4 regions of the Pseudomonas sp. CP4 genome follow, and region 4 is predicted to be linked to each of the others. Evidence: predicted binding sites of a transcription regulator. Region 4 holds the regulator's gene; each other region holds the start of a gene.
What was found. The regulator sigma-54, encoded in region 4, starts transcription at its own class of promoters, with help from an activator protein. The targets are predictions, from matches to a motif close to ANTGGCATNNANNTTGCTNT.
Positions count from the first base shown of each region.

Region 1 (3,233 bases), 610 kb from region 4:
CGGCTGATTGCTGTAAGCCGTGTTGCCGTTGGCATCGGTGTACTTGTAGATCTGCGCGGCGGCGGGCAGGGCGATCAGCAGCAGGATGTAGAGAAGCGTGCGACCCATGAAATCGACCGGGGTTGGAAACGATGGGTAGCAGCATAGGACAGGTGGGGCGGTTGGCCCAACTGGCGACACATTCAAAGATCATTCAGACACCACAGATCGCCTGTGGGAGCGAGCCTGCTCGCGAAGGCGTCGTATCAGTCACCATCATCTTCAATGCCTCACCGCTTTCGCGAGCAGGCTCGCTCCCACAGGGTAAATGAACTGCGCCGGGCAATAAAAAAGGCCTCCCGAAGGAGGCCTCTTTTGTCACGCCGCTTTACGCAGCGCTACCGGATCAGCAGCTGTAGTACAGCTCATATTCCAGTGGGTGTACGAAGGTGCGAACCTTGATTTCTTCTTCCGATTTCAGCGCGATGTAAGCGTCGATGAAGTCGTCGGAGAACACGCCGCCCTTGGTCAGGAATGCGCGGCCCTTGTCCAGCTCTTCCAGGGCTTCTTTCAGGCTGCCGCAAACCTGCGGGATCTCTTTCGCCTCTTCAGGCGGCAGGTCGTACAGGTTCTTGTCGGCGGCGTCGCCTGGGTGGATCTTGTTCTGGATACCGTCCAGACCGGCCATCAGCAGTGCTGCGAAGGCCAGGTACGGGTTGGCAGCCGGATCCGGGAAGCGTGCTTCGATACGGCGGGCTTTCGGGCTCGACACGTATGGAATACGGATCGAAGCGGAACGGTTGCGCGCCGAGTAGGCCAGCATTACCGGCGCCTCGAAGCCTGGCACCAGACGCTTGTAGGAGTTGGTCGCCGGGTTGGTGAAGCCGTTCAGGGCCTTACCGTGTTTGATGATGCCGCCGATGAAATACAGAGCGGTATCGGACAGGCCGGCATAGCCTTCGCCAGCGAAGGTGTTCTTGCCGTCTTTCCAGATCGACATGTGTACGTGCATGCCCGAACCGTTGTCGCCGTACAGTGGCTTCGGCATGAAGGTCGCGGTGCGGCCGTAAGCGTCGGCAACGTTGTGCACAACGTATTTCAGGGTCTGAACTTCGTCGGCCTTCTTCACCAGGGTGTTGAACTTGACGCCGATTTCGTTCTGGCCGGCAGTTGCCACTTCGTGGTGGTGAACTTCAACCGACTGACCCATTTCTTCCAGTGCGTTGCACATGGCGGTACGGATTTCGTGGTCGTGGTCGAACGGTGGAACCGGGAAGTAGCCGCCTTTCACGCCTGGACGGTGACCCTTGTTGCCGCCTTCGATGTCCTGGTCGGACATCCACGAACCTTGCTCGGAGTAGATCTTGAACATCGAGCCGGAGATGTCCGACTTGAATTTCACCGAGTCAAAGATGAAGAACTCAGGCTCTGGACCGGCGAATACGGTGTCACCGATACCAGTGGCTTTCAGGTGCTCTTCGGCGCGCTTGGCGATCGCACGTGGGTCGCGATCGTAGCCTTGCATGCTCGAAGGTTCGATGATGTCGCAGACCAGAATCAGAGTTGGATCTTCGGTGAACGGATCGAGTACGGCCGTTTCGTCGACCGGCATCAGGATCATGTCGGAGGCTTCGATGCCTTTCCAGCCGGAGATGGAGGAACCGTCGAACATCTTGCCGACTTCGAAGAAGTCGTCATCCAGCGCATCGCGAGCCGGCATGGTCACGTGGTGCTGAGTGCCTTTGGTGTCCGTGAAGCGCAGATCAATCCACTTGACGTCATGATCTTTGATGAGTTGAACCGACTTCGACATAGTGTCCTCCGGGTGAATTAGGGCGGGTAGTGGATGCCCTTAATAATGGTGATGCCGGCGCGAATACTCTGCCAAGGCAACCTGCCTCACAAGGGAGCAAATTGCATGCCAGTGCCCCAGCATGGGTTTTTTGCCCCAAATTCACGCTTATTAAGGTGCGCAGGCCACTGAATCGACAAATCTCGCCCCGTAATGTTGCGTTTAATTCCAGAAATGACCTGTTTTGGTGCACGCAAAACCTTCTGCAGATTAACTGGTTAAACCTTGAGCAATTTCCGCTATAATCCGCGCCCCCCTTTTTCGGCTGGCCGTTCGCGCGCTGTTTTCATGAAACTAATCGTAAAAGTCTTCCCCGAGATCACCATCAAAAGCCGACCTGTCCGGACGAAATTCATCCGCCAGTTGGCCAAGAACATCCGCGCCGTGCTCCGTGACCTGGACCCGGCCGTGGTGGTGAACGGCGTGTGGGACAATCTCGAGCTGGAAACCCGTGTTACCGACCCCAAAGCCTTGAAAGAGATGGGCGAGCGCCTGACCTGCATGCCGGGCATCGCGCACTTTTTGCAAATCGACGAGTACCCGCTGGGCGACTTCGACGACATCACCGAGAAGTGCAAACAGCACTACGGCGATGCGCTGGCCGGGAAGATTTTCTCGGTGCGCTGCAAGCGTGCAGGCAAGCATGCCTTCAGCTCGATGGACGTGGAAAAATACGTCGGCAGCAAGCTGCGTCGCGAGTGCGGTGCGGCCGGAATCGACCTTAAAGCGCCGCAAATCGAAGTCCGTATCGAAGTTCGCGACAAACGGTTGTTCGTGATTCACAGCCAGCACAACGGCATCGGCGGCTACCCGCTGGGTGCGCTGGAGCAGACGCTGGTATTGATGTCCGGCGGCTTCGATTCGACCGTGGCGGCTTATCAGATCATGCGTCGCGGCCTGATGGCGCACTTCTGCTTCTTCAATCTCGGCGGGCGTGCCCACGAATTGGGCGTGATGGAAGTCGCGCACTTCATCTGGAAGAAGTACGGCAGCTCGCAACGCGTGCTATTTGTCAGTGTGCCGTTCGAGGAAGTGCTGGGCGAAATTCTCGGCAAAGTCGATAACAGTCATATGGGCGTGGTTTTGAAGCGTATGATGTTGCGCGCCTCGTCCGAGATCGCCGAACGCCTGCACATTGATGCGCTGGTCACCGGCGAAGCGATCTCCCAGGTGTCGAGCCAGACGCTGCCGAACCTGTCGGTGATCGACTGCGTGACCGACAAACTGGTGCTGCGCCCGCTGATCGTCGCGCACAAGCAGGACATCATCGACACCGCCAACGAGATCGGTACCGCCGATTTCGCCCGGCACATGCCGGAATATTGCGGTGTGATTTCGGTCAACCCCAAGACCGCAGCCAAGCGTGGCCGGGTTGAGCACGAAGAGAAAGAATTCGACATGG
Region 1 is NZ_CP180489.1:2,904,279-2,907,511, reverse strand. Features, by position in the region: gene ACMYUN_RS12850 (DUF4124 domain-containing protein) at 1-108, opposite strand, end outside; gene glnA (type I glutamate--ammonia ligase) at 386-1,792, opposite strand; gene thiI (tRNA uracil 4-sulfurtransferase ThiI) at 2,120-3,233, shown strand, end outside.
Region 1: the regulator sigma-54 is predicted to act here: its motif matches at 1,886-1,905, upstream of glnA (type I glutamate--ammonia ligase).

Region 2 (3,233 bases), 730 kb from region 4:
TGCACGGCCATGTCGTGTTCCTACTGCAGTACGAAATTAGTGAAAAGCAACTGTTCGATGACCACTTTGCCCAGTTCTTTCTGCGCCACTTCCTGGACGCTGGCGGTGGCCTTCTGGCGCAACATCTCTTGTCCGACCGGTGTCGCCAGTGTGGCGAAATCCTGACCGGAGAAGAGCATCACCAGGTTGTTGCGGATAACCGGCATGTGCACTTTGAGCGCGTCCAGATCGGCCTGATTACGCGCCAGCATGGTGATGCTCACCTGCATGTAGCGCTGACGGCCGTTCTGGTTGTAGTTGGCAACGAAGGCCGGCGCCATCGGCTCGAAAATCGCCGCCTGCTTGCCGACCGGCGCTGCTTCAGCGGCCTCGGCAGGCTTGCTCTGCGCGCCGTGCATGAAGAACCAGGTCGCCCCGACGGATGCACCAATGGCCACCAGCAACGCCAGCACGATCACGATGATCAGCTTGAGTTTGCCTTTGGTTGCGGGGTCTTTTACTGCTGCAGCTTCGCTCTTCGCCATGCCAATAATCCGTCACTAATCGGGGGTTTCACAGTCGCACGGCAAGGCAAGAGCAAGTGTTATGCCAGAAGTGTCGGCGCGTCATCTGAACGGCGCCATGAACAAACGTGGGAGCGAGCCTGCTCGCGAAAGCAATGTGTCAGTCAACATATAGGTTGAATGTCACACCGTATTCGCGAGCAGGCTCGCTCCCACATTGGGTAGTGCGTTGCGTCAGGCGTAATAATCGACCGCGCTGGTGCCGATGACGCTGGTGGTCTGCGCCGCCACTTCAGCGGCAGTAACCGGTGCCAATTCTTCATCCACCGAATCAAGGCGACCACTCGCAGCGCTGGTCCGGCCACTCTGGCCCTGCTGCGCCTGCTCCTGCCCTTGCTGGCCCTGCCAGCCACGGTTCTGGTCGGCGACATTGACGTCGACCTGGCCCATGCCCTGCTGGTTGAACATGTCGCGCAGGCGATGCATCTGGCTGTCGAGCGCTTCGCGCACGCTCGGGTGCGCGCTCATGAAGGTGACCTGGGTCTGCTGATCGGGAACCATGTTCACGCGGATATCCAGACGCCCCAGCTCCGCGGGCTGCAACTGAATGTCGGCGGCCTTCAGGTTGACGCTGGACAGGTACATGACGCGGTTGACCACTTCTTCGGTCCAGCCGCTCTGGTGCATGGCGATCGGCTGATTCACCGGCAGCGCGTTCGCGGTTTTCGGCGTAGCGGCCTGGGTCAGTGCCGCCAGACGGTTGGCGAAGTCATCGACACGGGTGTCGCTGGTGGCGGATTTCAAATCCTTCAGACCATCATCGATCAACCCGCTGAAGGCTTTTTCGCCGCCCTGACTGGTGCTGTCCTTGTCGGCCTGCACGTCAAGCATGCTGGCCATACCGGCAGCGAAGTTCTGCGCGGCGGTCAATTCGCCGTCAGCCTGAGCTTGAGCAGGCGTGGCTTTCGGTTGCGCCTGGCTGGCGGCAGAAATATGCCCGCCCTGCTCCATCGCCATGCGCACGGCCGGCAGCGAATCGAGCGGATCAGCTGAAGGATCGAAATCGCTGTCGGTGGCCGCCGGATCTTTGACCATGCCCGGCAAGGCGACCAAGGCAGGCCTTTCAGCTTCCGGCTGAGCTGGCGTTGCGACTACCGGGGCCTGCACCACAGGCGTTGCCACCAATGGCTGGACGACTTGCGCCAAGGCCGGATCAAGCGCAGGGTCTACAGGCGCGGCATCGGCCACAGGAGTCTGTGCGGTTTCAGCGGTGTCATCGACGGTGGCAGTCGCGTCGTCGCTCGCCGCCGCTTTATCGGCAGGCAACGCTTTGCCGCTATCGGCAACCGCTGGCTCGGGCGCGGCAGACTGGTCTTTGCCGATATCCTTTTTGGCGCTGCCATCAGCGACCTTATCGCGTGCCGGTTTGACTGAATTGTCAGCGCTGACGGCAGGCTTGGCCGGCGCTTGATCGGCAAACACTTTGGCGAAGCTGGAAGCCTTGTCCCCGGCGTCTGCGGCCATTGCCGACGATTTGGCAGAGGCGGCTTGCGCCTTGGCCTGAGCGGCGGTCTGAAGAAGAATGTTGGGGGTCGCAGGCATGACACGGTCTCCGCTGCACTGGGATCGTAGGTACAGTTGAGCAAGATAACTGCAAGTGCCGGGCCAGTTTGGCCAGACACTGCGAAAAGCGCCGGACGGCAGCTTCAGTGGATGTGGGCGTGGTGCTTTTCGCTTTCGTACAACGGGCGTACTTCGGCGAATTCGGAATGGATATCGGCCACCAGTTGAGCGAGCGCTTCCGGACTTTTGTCCTTGGCGTTCGACTCCAGGTCCTGGCACAACTCGGCCAGTCGAACCGCGCCCATGTTGCTGGCGCTGCCCTTGAAGCTATGCGCTACATCGGAAAGCACTTTGACGCTGGTGCTGTCCTGCAACTCGTGCAGGCGGCTTTGCGAATCTGCCAGAAAAGTCTCCAGCAATTCCGTATAGCCGTCCTCCATCACTTCGCGCAAAGTATCGAGGACTTCGCGATTTACATGTGGGTTTGTCACTTGCTCACTCCCTGATCAAGAATGGGCGGATTATGCCTCAATCTCCCAGAAAAACTCCACGCTGGCACTACGACCTTGGTCCGACCAACTGGCGTTGCGCCCCAGTTGCCGGATGAGGCTGATGCCGCGTCCCGACAAGCGGACGTTATCCAGCGGCCGCTCCATGATCCGCGCCACATCAAAACCTTTGCCGCTGTCCTCGACGCGAATGACCAGCTGCCCGCCCTCGCCCTGCGGCTGGACCTGCAGATGCACCCGCACGAAACCGTCTTGCAGCGCTTCCAGCCGCGCCGCGCGCATTTCATAGTAGCGGGCGAAACCTGTCGCATCGCGCTTGAGACCGGAGTCGAGCCCCAGCACGCCATGCTCCAGCGCATTGGAATACAACTCGGCGAGCACGCTGTACAACGCCCCGCTCTGCGGACGCAGGCCATGTACTTCGAGCAGCAGTTGCAAAAGAAACGGCAACGGATTGAAGCGCCTGAGCGTGGCGCCGCGAAACTCGAAACTCGCCGACCAGTCCAGCGGGCACGACTGGCCGCTGTCGGAATACACCGGCGCCGCGCCGTGGACCTGCATTGACTCGAGCAGGCTGACCTCAACCATGCTTACGTCATCACGGGCCTGTCCGCGAAAATCGCGCAGCGCCTGTTCGATGTCCTCGAACAGCCGATCC
Region 2 is NZ_CP180489.1:1,561,555-1,564,787, forward strand. Features, by position in the region: gene fliM (flagellar motor switch protein FliM) at 1-11, opposite strand, end outside; gene fliL (flagellar basal body-associated protein FliL) at 21-524, opposite strand; gene ACMYUN_RS06930 (flagellar hook-length control protein FliK) at 738-2,105, opposite strand; gene ACMYUN_RS06935 (Hpt domain-containing protein) at 2,210-2,557, opposite strand; gene ACMYUN_RS06940 (ATP-binding SpoIIE family protein phosphatase) at 2,588-3,233, opposite strand, start outside.
Region 2: the regulator sigma-54 is predicted to act here: its motif matches at 2,143-2,162, upstream of ACMYUN_RS06930 (flagellar hook-length control protein FliK).

Region 3 (3,233 bases), 2.6 Mb from region 4:
TGGGCGTGGTCGATGTCGAGACGCAGACGAAGGCATTGTCGCTGCGGGTGCTGACGGTCGATGACTCGTCGGTGGCGCGCAAGCAGGTCACGCGTTGTCTGCAGACCATCGGTGTCGAAGTGGTGGCGCTGAACGACGGCAAGCAGGCGCTGGATTACCTGCGCAAGCTGGTCGACGAGGGCAAGAAGCCGGAAGAAGAGTTCCTGATGATGATTTCCGACATCGAGATGCCGGAGATGGACGGGTACACCCTGACGGCGGAAATCCGCGGCGACGCACGCATGCAAAAGCTCCATATCATCCTGCATACTTCGTTGTCGGGGGTATTCAATCAGGCGATGGTGAAGAAAGTCGGTGCTGATGACTTTCTGGCCAAATTCCGTCCTGATGACCTCGCATCCCGGGTAGTCGACCGGATCAAAGCAGCAGATATCAGCTAGGGGCGTTTTGCCCTTGGCGTTCAACACGATTTAAGAGGCGGCATCATTGTCTACGGGTAATTTGGATTTCGAACAGTTCCGGGTCTTCCTGGAAAAAGCCTGTGGCATTCTGCTCGGTGAAAACAAGCAGTATCTGGTCTCGAGCCGTCTCAACAAACTGATGGAGCAGCAAGGCATCAAGTCCCTGGGTGAGCTGGTACAGCGCATCCAGACCCAGCCGCGCAGCGGTTTGCGCGAGCAGGTGGTCGATGCCATGACGACCAACGAAACCCTGTGGTTTCGCGACACCTATCCGTTTGAAGTCTTGAAGAACAAGGTACTGCCGGAAGCGATCAAGGCCAGCCCCAACCAGCGTCTGCGGATCTGGTCGGCGGCCTGCTCGTCGGGGCAGGAACCGTACTCGCTGTCGATGTCGATCGACGAGTTCGAGCGCAGCAACCTGGGCCAGTTGAAGATGGGCGTGCAGATTGTTGCCACCGATCTGTCGGGCCTGATGCTCAACAACTGCAAGACCGGTGAGTACGACAGCCTGGCGATCGGTCGCGGTCTGTCGCCGGAACGCCTGCAACGCTACTTCGACCCGAAAGGGCCGGGGCGCTGGGTGGTCAAGGCGCCGATCAAGAGCCGAGTGGAATTCCGCTCCTTCAACCTGCTCGACAGCTACGCAGCGCTGGGCAAGTTCGACATCGTGTTCTGCCGCAACGTGCTGATCTACTTCTCTGCCGAAGTGAAGAAAGACATCCTTTTGCGCATTCACAGCACGTTGAAGCCGGGCGGGTATCTGTTCCTTGGCGCGTCCGAGGCGCTGAACGGATTGCCGGATCATTACCAGATGGTTCAGTGCAGCCCGGGGATTATCTACAAGGCGAAATAAGCGGTTTGCGCTCATACAAAAAACGGGAAGCCCGCAAAGGCCTCCCGTTTTTTTATGTCCGAAGAAATTCTCTTAACACCAACAATCCCTGTGGGAGCGAGCTTGCTCGCGAAGAGGCCGTCACATTCTGCATTTGCATTGGCTGGCACTCCGCCTTCGCGAGCAAGCTCGCTCCCACAGTTTTTCGCCGGCGATAGAGGCAGCCAAGCGGCAGAAAAGCGGCATCCGGCGGTAATCGATTGCCGCTTTTCTGGCATTGCCGCTTTGCCTGTTCGGCGCAAGGCCCCGGAATACGGGGCTTTGTTCATTTGGCACGGCGCTTGCTAAAGCTCAGATACGAAAAACCGGTCACCTGAAGGTTCCCGACATGAGCATCAGCTTCGACAAAGCGCTGGGCATTCACGAAAAGGCATTGGGCTTCCGCGCCCAGCGTGCCGAAGTACTGGCCAATAACATCGCCAACGCCGACACCCCGAACTACAAGGCGCGGGATCTGGATTTCTCCAAAGTGCTCGAAGCACAGACCGAGAAAACCAAGACCGGCGGCCACTTTGCCCTGAACATGACCAACAGCCGGCACATCGAGGCTGAAGGGCTGGGCAACGGCGACGAGTCGCTGATGTATCGCACGCCGATGCAGCCTTCGATCGACCAGAACACCGTCGACGCTCAACTGGAACAGTCCAACTACGCGGAAAACGCCGTCGGTTTCCAGGCCAGCTTCACCTTGCTCAACAGCAAATTCAAAGGGCTGGTGTCAGCCCTGCGCGGAGAATAATCCATGTCCCTGTCCAGCGTTTTCAACATTGCCGGCAGCGGCATGAGCGCGCAGACCACACGTCTGAACACCGTGGCCTCGAACATCGCCAACGCCGAAACCGTCTCCTCGAGCATCGACCAGACCTACCGCGCCCGTCACCCGGTGTTCGCCACCATGTTCCAGGGCGGCCAGGCCGGCGGCAGCAGTTCGTTGTTCCAGAACCAGGACGCGGCCGGGCAGGGTGTGCAGGTGCTCGGCGTTGTCGAAGACCAGAGCAACCTCGAGGCGCGCTACGAGCCGAACCACCCGGCCGCTGACGCCAAGGGTTACGTCTACTACCCGAACGTCAACGTGGTGGAAGAAATGGCTGACATGATTTCCGCCAGCCGCTCGTTCCAGACCAACGCGGAAATGATGAACACCGCCAAGACCATGATGCAGAAGGTACTGACCCTCGGTCAGTAATAAGGGACGAATGCCATGAGCGTTACGGACACCACCAGCACCCTGAGCATGAAAGACATCCTGGCCAACTCGTCCAAGACGAGTAGCACCACGTCGGGCGGCATCGCCTCGGCGACCAACAGTGCCACCGGCGGCCAGGCGCTGGGCAAGGATGCGTTCCTGCAATTGCTGGTCACCCAGCTGAAAAACCAGAACCCGCTCGACCCGCAGGACAACAGCGCTTTCGTGGCGCAACTGGCGCAGTTCAGCAGCCTTGAAGGCATCACCACGCTGAACTCCACAGTCAGTGGCCTTGCCGGCAACTACAACTCGTCGCAGGCGCTGCAAGCCTCGTCGCTGGTCGGTCGCAACGTGATCGTGCAGACCAACACCGCGCAGCTCGATGACCCGAGCAAAGGCCTGACCGGTTCGGTCTCCGTGCCTTCGTCGATTGCCGGCGGCACCGTGACCATCACCGACAAGGACGGCAAAGCCGTGCGCACCATCGACCTGGGCAGCCGCGCTGCGGGTGCTGCCAGTTTCACGTGGGACGGCAAGGACACCGCCGGCACCGTGGTTCCGGTCGGTACTTACACGTTCAAGGCCAGCGCACCGATCAACGGCGCGGCGACCGACCTGGCGACCTACCTGCCAGCAACCGTCAACAGCGTGACGATCAGCCAGACCGGTGGCGAGCTGATGCTCAACCTGGCCG
Region 3 is NZ_CP180489.1:4,901,893-4,905,125, forward strand. Features, by position in the region: gene ACMYUN_RS22050 (chemotaxis protein CheV) at 1-440, shown strand, start outside; gene cheR (protein-glutamate O-methyltransferase CheR) at 487-1,314, shown strand; gene flgB (flagellar basal body rod protein FlgB) at 1,682-2,092, shown strand; gene flgC (flagellar basal body rod protein FlgC) at 2,096-2,539, shown strand; gene flgD (flagellar hook assembly protein FlgD) at 2,555-3,233, shown strand, end outside.
Region 3: the regulator sigma-54 is predicted to act here: its motif matches at 1,622-1,641, upstream of flgB (flagellar basal body rod protein FlgB).

Region 4 (3,233 bases):
AGGAGGCTCTGGGTCTTTTCCTTATGCTTTTTGAGTTGGCGATCCAGCTTGTCGGTGAGTGAGTCGATCGCAGCGTACATGTCAGTATCTTCTGCGTTGGCGACCACTTCGCTGCCGGGGATATGCAAGGTGGCTTCGATCTTCTGCTTCAGCTTTTCGACGCACATCGTGACCTGCACGTTGGTGATCTTGTCGAAATGTCGCTCCAGTCGTTGGAGTTTTTCCTCGATGTAGGAACGCAGAGGTTGGGTCACTTCCAGTTGGTGTCCACTGATGTTGACTTGCATACAGCTTCTCCTTCGTTGCCAGTGCATAAAGCGGCAGGCCGAAAAGCCTGCCACTGGAACGCTGTAACGTGGCTTACATCAACCGCTTGCGTTCGCTCGAAGGCGCGATTCCGAGGGATTCGCGGTACTTGGCGACGGTGCGGCGAGCCACCTGAATGCCTTGTGCCTCCAGTAAACCAGCGATCTTGCTGTCACTCAACGGCTTTTTCTGATTTTCCGCGGCGACCAGTTTCTTGATGATCGCGCGGATCGCTGTGGACGAGCATTCGCCGCCTTCGGAGGTGCTGACGTGGCTGGAGAAAAAGTATTTCAGCTCATAAATACCGCGCGGGGTATGCATGAATTTTTGCGTGGTTACCCGGGAAATCGTTGATTCGTGCATGCCGACCGCTTCGGCGATGTCATGCAATACCAGCGGCTTCATCGCTTCGTCGCCGTATTCGAGGAAGCCGCGCTGATGTTCGACGATCTGCGTGGCCACTTTCATCAGCGTTTCGTTGCGGCTCTGCAGGCTCTTGATGAACCAGCGGGCCTCCTGCAACTGGTTACGCATGAAGGTGTTGTCGGCGCTGGTGTCGGCACGCTTAACAAACCCGGCGTACTGGGCATTGACGCGCAGACGTGGCACCGATTCCTGATTCAGCTCGACCAGCCAGCGCTCGTTGTCCTTGCGCACGATCACATCGGGAATGACGTATTCGGCTTCGGTCGATTCGATCTGCGAGCCGGGACGCGGATTGAGACTCTGCACCAGTTCGATGACCTGGCGCAGCTCGTCTTCCTTGAGCTTCATCCGGCGCATCAACTGGCTGTAATCGCGACTGCCGAGCAGGTCGATGTAATCGGCGACCAGCCGTTTGGCCTCGCTCAGCCACGGCGTCTTCGCGGGCAACTGACGCAATTGCAGGAGCAGGCATTCGCTGAGGTTGCGGGCGCCGATCCCGGCGGGCTCGAATTGCTGGATGCGATGCAGGACGGCTTCGATCTCGTCGAGCTCGATGTCCAGTTCAGGATCGAACGCTTCAAGAATTTCTTCGAGCGTTTCGTCCAGGTAGCCCTGATTGTTGATGCAGTCGATCAGGGTCACGGCGATCAGGCGATCGGTGTCGGACATCGGTGCCAGGTTCAGTTGCCAGAGCAGATGGCTCTGCAGACTCTCCCCGGCGGACGTGCGGGTGGTGAAATCCCATTCGTCGTCATCGCTGCTGGGCAGGCTGCTGGCGCTGGTCTGGTAGACGTCTTCCCAGGCGGTATCCACCGGCAATTCGTTGGGGATGCGCTCGTTCCATTCGCCATCCTCGAGGTTATCCACCGTCGGGGCGGTTTCCTGATAGGAGGGTTCCTGAATCTCGGCGGGCTTCTGTTCGGCGTTGTCGGCCAGAGGATCGGCGTTGTCGAAGTCGTCGCCTTCTTCCTGGCGCTCAAGCATCGGATTGGATTCCAGAGCCTCCTGGATCTCCTGTTGCAGGTCCAGGGTCGACAATTGGAGCAGGCGGATGGCCTGTTGCAGCTGCGGTGTCATCGTCAGCTGCTGGCCCATTCTCAAGACTAGCGATGGTTTCATGGCAGGGGCTTAACACCTTATTCGCCGGCGCTTTGCGCCATCCACTACAGGGCGCCGAAGCGCCAAACTTAAGCAAATTATATGCCTGAAACTGAAGTGTTTGCCTAGAGCGCTGTAACAATTAAAGCGGATAAATGCGCCTTGAATCGATACAGCGCTGTCGCGCTTACAGGCGGAACTCGTGACCCAGATACACTTCCTTGACCAGATCGTTGGCCAGGATGGTCTCGGCATCGCCTTCAGCGATCAATTGACCGTCGTTGACGATGTAAGCGGTTTCGCAGATATCCAGTGTCTCGCGGACGTTGTGGTCGGTGATCAGCACACCGATGCCCTTGGCCTTGAGGTGGTGAATGATCTGCTTGATGTCGCCCACCGAGATCGGGTCGACACCGGCGAACGGTTCGTCGAGCAGGATGAATTTCGGCGCAGTCGCCAACGCACGAGCGATTTCCACCCGGCGACGCTCACCACCGGACAGGCTCATGCCGAGGTTGTCGCGGATGTGGCTGATGTGGAATTCCTGCAGCAGGCTTTCCAGCTCCTTGCGACGACCGGCCTTGTCCAGTTCCGGACGCGTCTCGAGGATCGCCATGATGTTATCGGCAACCGACAGTTTGCGGAAGATCGACGCTTCTTGCGGCAGATAGCCGATACCCGCCTTGGCGCGGCCGTGCATCGGCTGGTGGCTGACGTCCAGGTCATCGATCAGCACACGGCCCTGATCGGCCTGCACCAGGCCGACGATCATGTAGAAGCACGTCGTCTTGCCGGCGCCGTTCGGGCCGAGCAAGCCGACGATCTGCCCGCTGTCGATCGACAGGCTGACGTCACGCACGACCTGGCGGCTTTTATAGGCCTTGGCCAGGTGCTGAGCTTTCAGAGTTGCCATTACTGGGATTTCTCTTCGGTTTTCTTCTTCGGCTGGATCACCATGTCGATGCGCGGACGCGATTCGGTGACCTTGCTGCCCGTGGCGCGACCGGCGCTGGCCAGTTTCTTCACGGTGTCGTAGACGATTTTTTCGCCCTGGGTGACGTTGTTATCCTTGTCGATAACCTTGGCCTTGTCGATCAGCACCACCCGGTTCTGCTGGGCGTGGTATTGAATCGTCACGCCGTAGCCCTTGACCGGGTTGGCGTCGCCCTGGGTCTGCAGCTGCTCGAAGTAAGCCAGGTTGCCCACCGAGGTCACCACGTCGATGTCGCCATTGGGCGCGCGCGTCATGGTCACGGTGTTGCCTTTAACGATCATCGAACCCTGGGTAATGATCACGTCACCTTTATAGGTGGCGATGCCATTCTTGTCGTCCAGTTGGGCGTCGTCGGCCTGAATGCGGATAGGCTGCTGCTGATCGTTCGGCAGGGACCAGGCGCTCGCGC
Region 4 is NZ_CP180489.1:2,292,629-2,295,861, reverse strand. Features, by position in the region: gene hpf (ribosome hibernation-promoting factor, HPF/YfiA family) at 1-287, opposite strand, end outside; gene ACMYUN_RS10320 (RNA polymerase factor sigma-54) at 361-1,851, opposite strand; gene lptB (LPS export ABC transporter ATP-binding protein) at 2,018-2,743, opposite strand; gene lptA (lipopolysaccharide transport periplasmic protein LptA) at 2,743-3,233, opposite strand, start outside.